DNA from 2 places in the Micromonospora sp. NPDC048040 genome. Region 1 is predicted to be linked to the other one. Evidence: riboswitches for the same ligand, from Rfam matches in the RefSeq annotation. Region 1 holds a riboswitch; the other holds the start of a gene.

What was found. Region 1 has a riboswitch for ZMP and ZTP ahead of ACZ6O2_RS21430 (glycine hydroxymethyltransferase). Riboswitches for the same ligand answer to the same signal wherever they lie in the genome.
Region 2: linked by a shared signal. The riboswitch ahead of ACZ6O2_RS16840 (bifunctional 5,10-methylenetetrahydrofolate dehydrogenase/5,10-methenyltetrahydrofolate cyclohydrolase) and the one ahead of ACZ6O2_RS21430 (glycine hydroxymethyltransferase) in region 1 are both predicted to bind ZMP and ZTP.

The regions. Positions count from the first base shown of each region.
Region 1 is NZ_JBVJGT010000023.1:12,817-18,319, reverse strand. Features, by position in the region: gene ACZ6O2_RS21450 (NAD(P)H-hydrate dehydratase) at 1-842, shown strand, start outside; gene ACZ6O2_RS21445 (S8 family peptidase) at 989-2,476, shown strand; gene ACZ6O2_RS21440 (hemerythrin domain-containing protein) at 2,591-3,091, shown strand; gene ACZ6O2_RS21435 (metallophosphoesterase family protein) at 3,134-3,985, opposite strand; ZMP/ZTP riboswitch at 4,115-4,204, shown strand; gene ACZ6O2_RS21430 (glycine hydroxymethyltransferase) at 4,222-5,503, shown strand, end outside.
Region 2 is NZ_JBVJGT010000014.1:122,876-128,378, reverse strand. Features, by position in the region: gene ACZ6O2_RS16860 (macrolide family glycosyltransferase) at 1-389, opposite strand, end outside; gene ACZ6O2_RS16855 (alpha/beta hydrolase) at 910-1,644, opposite strand; gene ACZ6O2_RS16850 (CatB-related O-acetyltransferase) at 1,926-2,591, opposite strand; gene ACZ6O2_RS16845 (endonuclease/exonuclease/phosphatase family protein) at 2,834-3,613, shown strand; ZMP/ZTP riboswitch at 3,629-3,714, shown strand; gene ACZ6O2_RS16840 (bifunctional 5,10-methylenetetrahydrofolate dehydrogenase/5,10-methenyltetrahydrofolate cyclohydrolase) at 3,729-4,595, shown strand; gene ACZ6O2_RS16835 (MFS transporter) at 4,824-5,503, opposite strand, start outside.

The sequences.
Region 1 (5,503 bases):
TCACCCCCAAGCTGCTACGGGACTGGGCGCTGCCGATGCCGACCGGGGGCAAGGAGGCCCGGGGCACGGTGCTGGTGGTCGGCGGCTCCCGGTTCACCCCCGGGGCGGTGCTGCTCGCCGGCGTGGCCGCGCTGCGGGCCGGGGCCGGGGTGCTCCAGCTCGCCGCCGCCGAGTCCACCGCCGCCGCGCTGAGCATCCAGGTGCCCGAGGCGCTGGTGGTGGGCCTGCCCGAGACCGCCGACGGCGCGGTGGCGGGCGGGCCCGGCGAGCTGCTGGGCGACCTGGTGGCCGAGGCGGACGTGGTCGCCCTCGGCCCCGGCCTGAAGGGCATCGACGAGACGGCGGCGCTGCTGCGCCTGGTGCTCGACGCGGCCGCCCGGGAGACGGCGCTGGTGCTCGACGCGTACGCCCTGGGTGCGCTCAGCCACGCCCCGGACCTGCTGGTCGGGTCCGGACGGCCGGTGGTGCTCACCCCCAACCTCACCGAGGCGCAGCACCTGCTGGGCCGGGACCCCGGCGACGACCTGGACGCCGAGGCCATCGAGCTGGCCGGCCGGTACGACGCCGTGGTCTCGCTCTACGGCCATGTCTCCACACCCGACGGGCGGAGCTGGCGGGAGGAGAGCGGCGACGCGGGGCTCGGCACGTCCGGCAGCGGGGACGTCCGCGCCGGACTGCTGGCCGGGCTGCTGTCCCGGGGCGCCGAGCCGGCGCAGGCCGCGTGCTGGGCGGCGTTCGCCCACGCGGTGAGCGGCCAGCGGCTGGTGCCGCGGTTCGGCCGGATCGGGTTCCTCGCCCGGGAGCTGCTCGACGAGATTCCCCACACCCTCGCCACCGTCTGACACTTCCTTGTCTGACCGAACGGCTGTGTGTAACGCCACACCCGGCTCCTACGCTGTGGGTCGGAGGAGGGCACCCCCGCCCGCCTCCCGCCGGCCGCTCCCTGCCAGGGGGCGTGCCCGGCTGGAAACATCCCCTGGGAGTCTGTGTGAAGAACCTCCGTCGCAAGACACTGGCTGCCGCGTCTGCCGTGACGCTCGGTGTCGGCCTCGCCGTCGCCGGCGGGGTGGCCCCGGCGGCGTCGGCCGCCGGCCCGGACACCACGTTCCTGGTGCTCGCCCCGCAGGGCGCGAAGACCGACCAGGCGGCTGCCCGCGTGGCCGCCGCCAAGGGCACCGTGGTGGCCAGCTACGACCAGATCGGCGTGCTCGTCGTCCGGTCGACCAACCCCGACTTCGTCACGGACGTGGCGGGCGCGGGCGTCGACTCGGTGGCGTCCACCGCCGGCCTGGGCACCGCCCTCGACGAGGGCGAGACCATCGAGGTCTCCGCCGCCGAGGTGGCGAACACCACCGCCGACCCGACCAAGGAACCCATGTTCGGTCAGCAGTGGGACATGCCGATGATCGACGTCCCGCAGGCCCACGCCGTCAACGCCGGCAGCGCCAGCGTGGTGGTGGGCGTGCTGGACAGCGGCATCTCCTCCAGCCACGATGACCTGAAGGACCAGATCGCGAAGGACAAGAGCACGTCCTGCATCGGTGGGGTCTCCGACACCACCGAGTCCGCCTGGAACCCGACCAACTCCGACCACGGCACCCACGTGGCCGGCACCATCGCCGCCGCCGTCAACGGCAAGGGGGTGACCGGCGTCGCCCCGGGCGTCAAGGTGGCCGCCGTCAAGGTGGTCAACAACGACGGCTACATCCTCCCGGAGGCTGCGGTCTGCGGATTCATGTGGGCCGCCGAGCAGGGCATGCAGCTGACCAACAACAGCTACTACATCGACCCGTGGGAGCTCAACTGCCGCAACGACGCGCGCCAGCGTCCGGTGTGGAAGGCCGTCCAGCGGGCGATCCGTTACTCGCAGAGCAAGGGCGTGCTGCACGTGGCGTCCGCGGGTAACTCGAACTTCGACCTCGCCCACAAGATCACCGACGAGGGCAGCCCGAACAACGGGACGCCGGAGGTCCGCGAGGACCTCACCAACGCCTGCCTCGACCTGCCGGCCGAGGCGCCGGGCGTGGTGACGGTGTCGGCGGTCGGCCCGACCGGGGAGAAGAGCTACTACTCCTCGTACGGCCAGGGCACGGTCGACGTGACGGCGCCGGGTGGCGACACCCGCTTCCGTACCCAGGGTGTCCGCTCGACCCCCGCCGACGGCATCCTGTCCACCACCTACAACACCACCACGAAGACCAACGGCTGGGGTTACAAGCAGGGCACCTCGATGTCCTCGCCGCACGCGACCGGCGTGGCCGCCCTGGCCCTGTCGGCGCACCCGGGCATGACCCCCGGCCAGCTGTCGGCCTTCCTGGGCAACACCGCCGAGGCGATCTCCTGCCCCGCCGGTGTCTACAACCCGGTGCCGCTGATGGCGGCCGGCCCGAACGCCTACGACGCCACCTGCTCCGGCGGGCAGCGCAACGGCTTCTACGGCGCCGGCATGGTCAACGCGTACAACGTGGTGAAGTAGCAGCACGGCACGACCCGTGGTGGGGCCCGGCGGTGATCCGCCGGGCCCCACCCGTTTTCGCTGCTCACGGCTGGGGTACGGGAGGAGGCGTCCGACGAGCCGAGGAGGTCAACGGTGTCCACCGATGCCATCGTCCTGTTAAAAGAGGACCACAAGGAGATGCGCCGCCTGTTCAAGGCGTTCCAGGATGCCGAGGAGGGACCGGCCGCGCGGCGGCAGAAGCTGGTGAGCCAGATCCTGGAGGCCCTCACGGTGCACACCTACCTGGAGAACGAGGTGATGTACCCGGAGGTCCGCAAGCTCCTGCCCGACCTGGAGGACGACATCCTCGAGTCGTACGAGGAGCACCACGTCGCCGACGTGCTCTGCGCCGAACTGTTCGCCATGGACGCCGACGACGAGCGCTTCAACGCCAAGACCACGGTGCTGATCGAGAACGTCCTGCACCACGTCGAGGAGGAGGAGCAGGAGTGGTTCCCGAAGGTGCGCGAGGCGCTCGGCCGTAAGCAGCTCCAGGAGATCGGCGAGCGGATGGTCGAGCTGCGCGCGAACGCGCCGCGCACACCGACCGACCCGAAGGCGATCAAGAAGTCGCTGGACGCCGTGACGGCCTGAGCCGACCGACTCCGGCGGGCCCCGGTGCGCCGGGGCCCGTCGTCACGCCGGGGGCGCGGGCAGGATCCGCCGCAGCGCCGGCGGTACGGCCCGGGACCGCCACTCCCTCGGGTAGCCCACCGACACCTCCTCGAACCGCACCCCGTCGTGCCAGGTGGTGCGGGGGATGTGCAGGTGGCCGTAGACCACCGCGGCGGCGTCGAAGCGCAGGTGCCAGTCGGCGGTGGCCTCGGTGCCGCACCACTGGGCGAAGATCGGATAGCGCAGGATCCGGGTCGGCTCGCGCAGCAGCGGCCAGTGGTTGACCAGCACGGTCGGCAGCCCCGGCTCCCGCGCGGCGAGCCGGCGGGCGGTCTCGGCGACCCGGGCGGCGGACCACGCCGACCGGCTCGGGTACGGGTCGGGGTGCAGCAGGAACTCGTCGGTGCAGACGATCCCTGTCCGGTACGCCTCGGCCAGCGCCGCCTCCGGGGTGTCGAACCCCTCCGGGCGCCAGCTGTGGTCGTAGAGCAGGAACAGCGGCGCCACCAGCACCGGCCCGCCCGACCCCCGCCACACCGGGTACGGATCCTCGGGGGTCAGCACGCCGAGGCGCCGGCACAGGTCGACGAGGTGCTGGTAGCGCGCCACCCCGCGCAGCGCCACCGGGTCGGCCGGCGGGGTCCACAGCTCGTGGTTGCCCGGCGCCCAGACCACCCGCGCGAAGCGGTCGCCGAGCAGCCCGAGGGCCCACTCGACGTCGGCCACGGTGTCGCCGACGTCCCCGGCGACGATCAGCCAGTCGTCCGGCGACCCCGGGCGCAGCCCCTCCACCACCGCCCGGTTGCCCGGGTGCCCCACGTGCAGGTCGCTGATGGCGAGCAGGCTGCCACCCCCGCCGTCCTCCCCTGCCATGACCGCGATCCTATGCGCGGCCGGGGACGACCGCGAACCGCGCGGGGCGCGGGCCCGTCGATGCACCACACCGCGGGTGCGGCGGTCCCGAGGTGGGCCGGGGCGCGCCCGGCCGACCCGGTAGGATCGGCGGTGGGCCGTGACTGGCGCGTGGGGATGGAGAACCATCGGGAAGCGGTCCCGTCATGAGGACGCATGCCGAGCGCCTGGGCCTTCCGCACGTCACTGGAGGTCGCATGTCGTCGCCGAACGCCGAATCCACCGCCTTCCGCAGCGCCCTCGAGGTGATCCGCGCCGTCGAGCCTCGGGTGGCCGACGCCATCGGCGCCGAGCTCGCCGACCAGCGCGAGTCGCTCAAGCTCATCGCCAGCGAGAACTACGCCTCCCCGGCCACCCTGCTGGCCATGGGCAACTGGTTCAGCGACAAGTACGCCGAGGGCACCGTCGGCCGCCGCTTCTACGCCGGCTGCCAGAACGTGGACACCGTCGAGGCGCTCGCCGCCGAGCACGCCCGGGAGCTGTTCGGCGCGGCCCACGCGTACGTGCAGCCGCACTCCGGCATCGACGCCAACCTGGTCGCTTTCTGGGCGATCCTGGCCGACCGGGTGGAGTCCCCCGCGCTGAAGAAGGCCCAGGCACGCCACGTCAACGACCTCACCGAGGCGGACTGGTTCGCGCTGCGCCGGGAGCTGGGCAACCAGCGGATGCTCGGCATGTCCCTGGACGCCGGCGGCCACCTCACCCACGGTTTCCGCCCGAACATCTCCGGCAAGATGTTCGACCAGCGCAGCTACGGCACCGACCCGGCCACGGGGCTGGTCGACTACGACAAGGTCGCCGAGGCGGCCCGCGAGTTCAAGCCGCTGATCCTGGTCGCCGGCTACTCGGCGTACCCCCGGAAGGTCAACTTCCGGATCATGCGGGAGATCGCCGACTCGGTCGGCGCCACCTTCATGGTCGACATGGCGCACTTCGCCGGCCTGGTCGCCGGCAAGGTCTTCACCGGCGACTTCGACCCGGTACCGCACGCGCACATCGTCACCACCACCACGCACAAGTCGCTGCGCGGCCCGCGCGGCGGCATGGTGCTCTGCCAGCCCGAGCTGGCCGACCAGGTCGACCGGGGCTGCCCGATGGTGCTCGGCGGCCCGCTGCCGCACGTGATGGCCGCCAAGGCCGTCGCCCTGGCCGAGGCCCGCCGCCCCGACTTCGCCGACTACGCCCAGCGGATCGTCGCCAACGCCCAGGCCCTCGCCGAGGGGCTGCTGCGCCGGGGCGGCAAGCTGGTCACCGGCGGCACCGACAACCACCTGGTGCTCATCGACGTCACCGGCTACGGGCTGACCGGCCGGCAGGCCGAGCAGGCCCTGCTCGACTCGGGCATCGTTACCAACCGCAACTCCGTCCCGCAGGACCCGAACGGCGCCTGGTACACCTCCGGCATCCGCGTCGGCACCCCGGCGCTGACCACCCGGGGGCTGGGCCCGGCGCAGATGGACGAGACGGCCGAGCTGATCC
Region 2 (5,503 bases), on a different contig from region 1:
TCCTGTTCGTAGCCGTCCCAGGCCACGAACGTCGGAGACAGCTGCAGGACGGGCCGGTCCTGCGATTCGGCGAGGGCGCGCGCGGCGTAGGCGCCGATGTCGTACAGGTACAGGTCCGCCGGGTCGGGATCGTAGGCGGCGCGCAACTGGGGGAGTGCCCGGATGGCGTCGTCGAGGAAGAGCCCCATCGCGGCGATGGGGTCGTCGGGCCAGTCGTTGTCGGCGACCGGCAGTTCGGACGTGCAGGGGACGAGTTCGGCGCCGGTGGCCGCGACCAGGTCGGCCACCGCCGGGTCGTTGGCGTAGGTCACGCGGTGGCCGCGGGCCACCAGCTCGCGGACGACCTCAAGGCTTGGCAGGACGTGGCTGACGGCGGGGATGCCGACCATCGCGATGTGGGCGCGGCGACGGGACACGGAAGACACGGAAGCTCACTCATTTCAGCTCTACGGCGAAGAGGACACCGCAAGCCAGCGCACCGCCGCCCACCGAGAAGGCACGGTCGGAGGGGGCGCACATGGACGTGCGGGAGGGAAGCCGGGGCGCTGCCCCGACCGTGTCAGCCGTAGATCTGATGGAAGTACATGCCCGCGACTCTAGCCACGCCCAGGCTTCCGGACACCACATTTTGCCGCCGACAGCCCCCCAAACACCTTGATGTCGGGGTCCTCCTTGGAGTACGGAGGTACCTACAGCTGATCTTGCAGAGGTCAAGCCGGTCGCCAAGAGCAGAACTCCGCCCCGACCGGCCGGTACCGCCGATGGCCGGTACCGCCGCGATCGGGGCGGTTGTGCATCTGCTGGCCACCGTCATCGAGGAGGGCCGGGGCCTGCCCCTTGGTGAGCGGCGTGCTGGCTGGCGCGGCCGACCGCCTGCTGCTGGCCTGGCGGCGGGGCCCCGGCCCGCGGCTAGCGCAGATGCCGGGCGAAGAACGCGGCCGCGTCCTCCCCTGCGAACTGCGGGACACCGGTGTGTCCGCCCATGTTGGCGTGCAGCGTTTTCTCCTTGGAGCCGAAGGCGTCGAACAGGTCCAGGGCCGCCTGCCGGTCGTTGCCTTCGTCATCCCACTGCAGCAGGACATGCAGCGGAATGGTGACCTGTCGGGCCTCCTCGAACATGGTGCGAGGCACGAAACTCCCGGCGAAGAAGCCGGCGGCCACGATGCGGGGCTCGGCCACCGCAAGCCGGATGCCGACGGAGATCACTCCCCCCGAGTACCCGACCGGGCCGCCGATCTCGGGCAGCGACAGGAGGGCGTCCAGGGCGGCCTGCGATTCCGGGACCGCCTTGTCGACGAGCGGGAGGATGAGGGCGTCGATGATCTCGTCGCTGACCGGCTCGCCGGCCTCCACAGCTCGGCGCAGGTCGGCGCGGGCCTGCTCGGCGGCGGCCCAACGGGGCCGGGCGCCGCTGCCGGGGAGCTCGATGGTGGCCGCGGCGAAGCCATCCGCCGCAGCGTGCCGGGCCCGCGCCACCAGGCGGGGGTACATCCTCTGAAGTCCGAGCGGGGGGTGGCCGAGCAGGATCAGCGGGACCGGTGCGGACGCGGATGTGGGCGTCCACAGGATGCCGGGGATCTCACCGAGGGTGAACTCACGTTCGAGGACGCCGTCATCGAGGCGCTGTTCGGAAGTGAATCGCATGGTCGTGCCTTTCGGGAGTGCTCGTGAAACGGCGCTCCCGGACGACCTATCGCCCGACCGTGACCCCAGAGGGGAGCACCCATGTCGAAACGTTCACGGGTACCACCTCCTCGGTCTCTCGCACGGCCTCACGAAAACTAGCAGCGCCGCCGTGATCCACCAAACGTATTTCTGTGCAGGCTCCGTGGCCGGATGCCACGGACAGGCCGCATGCGGCTACGGTGCGATTGGAGACGTCCCACGCAGGACGATGCGCCCGCACAGAAACTCCTGCCCGCGCGTCAACCGCGCGCAGTGTCCGGGGCGGCGACCTCCAGATCGGCGATGCTGCCCGACATGATCGTCCGTACGTGCTCGGTGATGTGCTCCACGGGCCAGTCCCACCAGGCCACCGCCAGCAGCCGGGCAACGTCCTGGTCGTTGTAGCGGGTGCGGATGAGGCGGGCCGGGTTACCGCCGACGATGCCGTAGTCGGGCACGTCGCTGGTAACCACGGCGCCCGAGCCGACGATCGCGCCGTGCCCGATCCGTACGCCGGGCATGACCGTCGTGCCGTAACCGAACCAGACATCGTTGCCGACGACGGTGTCCCCTCGGCCCGGCAGCCCGGTGAGCAGGTCGAAGTGTTCTGCCCACGAGCCGCCCATGGTCGGGAAAGGGAAGGTCGAGGGGCCGTCCATCCGGTGGTTGGCACCGTTCATGACGAACCGCACTCCCGTGCCCAGCGCGCAGAACTTGCCGATGATCAGCTTCTCCGGCCCGTAGTGGTAGAGCACGTTGCGCGTCTCGAACGCGGTCGCATCGTCCGGGTCGTCGTAGTAGGTGTACTCCCCGACCTCGATCAGCGGGGACTTCACCAGCGGCCGGAGCAACACCACCCGCGGTTGCTCAGGCATCGGATGGAGGACCGTCGGGTCGGCAGGCACAGGCACGGAAGAAACTCCCATCGGTTGCGGGTCCGTGTCCGCTCCATGATCGCGGCACCACGCCGTCCCAGGACATCGATTTACGCCACGGCGTGACTCATCCGCCGAAAACTCGACCGGGCACCCCGGCCCGCACCACCGTCACCGACCCCGCCGCCGACGCAACCACACACCCACCGCACCCAACGCCACGAACAGCACCACCGAGCACCACAGCACCTTCAACACCCGGCAACCCTCCCACGGCCACGTAGGGTGCAAACGTGCGCCTGGCCACCTTCAACCTGCTGCACGGCCGGTCCCTCACCGACGGCCTCGTCGACCCCGACCGGCTCACCGCCGCCGTCACCGCCCTCGACGCCGACGTCCTCGCCCTGCAGGAAGTCGACCGCGACCAGAGCCGCAGCGGCAAACTCGACCTCACCGCCATCGCCGCCCGCGCCCTCGGCGCCGACGAACACCGCTTCGCCGCCGCCGTCGTCGGCACCCCCGGCGAACAGTTCCGCCCCCTGCGCCACGACGACGACGGACACGGCGAACCCTGCTACGGCGTCGGCCTCGTCACCCGCCACCGCGTCCGCAGCTGGCAGGTCACCCGACTGCGCCCCGCCCCCGTACGCTCACCCGTCTACGTCCCCGGGCCCGGCGGCGGACTCACCCTCCTGCACGACGAACCCCGCGTCGTCCTCGCCGCCGTCCTCGACACCCCACACGGCCACCTCACCGTCGCCGCCACCCACCTGTCCTTCGTCCCCGGCTGGAACGCCCACCAACTCCGCCAGACCATCCGCGCCCTACGCACCCTGCCCGCGCCCCGCATCCTCCTCGGCGACCTGAACCTCCCCGCCGGCCCCGCCCGACTCCTCACCGGCTGGCACCCCCTGGGCCGCCGCCCCACCTACCCCGCCGGGCAACCCCGCGTGCAACTCGACCACATCCTCGCCGACCGCCACGGCATCGACCAGCTCCCGCCCGTCACCGCCGTACACACCCCCCTGTCCGCCATCTCCGACCACCGCCCCCTCCTGGTCGACCTCGGCTGACCACCTGTGGCAAGCTGAACCCGACGCGACTGGCGGCCAGGGGATGGCAACAACCATCGGGGAGCTCCCACGAGCAGAGGTCGACCGCCTGGGCCTCCGCTGACGGAGGAGCACCATGCCCACCGCCCGACTCCTGCCCGGCGCCCCCGTCGCCGAACGCATCCTCACCGACGTCGCCGCCGGCGTCACCGCCCTGCGCGCCGCCGGCATCACCCCCAGCCTCGCCACCATCCTCGTCGGCGACGACGACGCCAGCGCCGGCTACATCCGCATCAAACAGCGCCAGGCCGCCGAACTCGGCTTCGACTCACCCCACGTCCACCTGCCCGCCACCGCCACCCAGGACGACCTGCACCGCGCCATCGCCGAATTCAACACCGCACCCGACGTCCACGGCCTGCTCATCCAGCACCCCATCCCCGGCCACCTCGACTACGACCGGGCCCTGCAGACCATGGACCCCGACCTCGACGTCGACGGCATGCACCCGCTCAACATGGGACGACTCGCCCTCGGCCTGCCCGGCCCGCTGCCCTGCACCCCCGCCGGCATCGAAGCCCTGCTCGCCTTCCACGACATCCCCGTCGCCGGCCGCGACGTCGTCATCCTCGGCCGCGGCGCCACCCTCGGCCGCCCCCTCGCCCTGCTGCTCACCCAGAAACGCCCCACCGCCAACGCCGCCGTCACCGTCGTCCACACCGGCGTCCCCGACTGGGCCACCCACACCCGCCGCGCCGACATTCTCATCGCCGCCGCCGGCGTCCCCGGCATCATCCAGCCCGAACACGTCCGCCCCGGCGCCACCGTCATCGGCGGCGGCGTCCGCTACGAAGGACGCCGCCTACTGCCCGACGTCGACGAGACCTGCGCCGACGTCGCCGGCGCCATCACCCCCCGCGTCGGGGGAGTAGGCCCCACCACCGTCGCCATGCTCTTCCGTAACGCCCTGGACGCCGCCCGCCGCGCCACCGGCCACCTCTGACATCGTCCGGCCCGGCGGCGAACGCCCTCGACGCCGGGCCGACGGACCCCGGGGTGGACCGGCCGCCGTGACACCGGTCCACCCCGACCACCCGCGGGCCGCACCCGGCGCCCCGGTTCCCGGGTCAGGACGCCGGGGAAGCGGGACTCTCGCCCCGCTTCACGCGGGCCCCGCACACCAGCTCGGTGACCCCGCCGAGACCGGCGAACGCAAGCACGTGCCGGACAGTCACGCCCCCTCCCGCGCCGACGGAAGGACGAACCCGGCAAGGACCGCCGCCCCCACGCAGGCGAGGCCGTTCACCCACACCGCGACCCCGACCCCCTGCAGCACACCCGACGCACCGGCGCCGCCCCCGGCAACCGCCGTCACCACCGACGACATCACCGGCACACCCAGCGTGATCCCGACCTGCTGACTCATCGTCGCCAGCCCGGTCGCCAAACCCTGCTCCTCGGCCGGCAGCCCCGAGGTGGCCGTGACCATGAACCCGACGATCGCCACCAGATTCGCCACCCCACCGACGAACGTCGCCGCCAGCAACACCACCAGCCACACCCGGTCGGCACCCAGGAACGCCAACGGCAACGTCGCCGCGGCCTGCACCACGAACCCCACGACGATGGCCCGCTTGCCGCCCACCCGGGCGAGCAACCGAGGCGCCACCATTCCCCCCACCACCGTCCCGACCCCCAGCACCGCGAACGACAACCCCGCCGCGAGCGGCGAATAGCCCAGCACGTCCTGCAGGTACAAGGTGAGCAGGAACACCAGCGACGTCTCCGTCGCGAACGCGAGCAACCCCGCCACGTTCCCCCAACCCACACCACGGCGGGTCAGCACACGCACCGGAACGAGCGGCTCCGCCACCCGCCGCTCCACCATCCAGAACACCGCCAGCAACACCA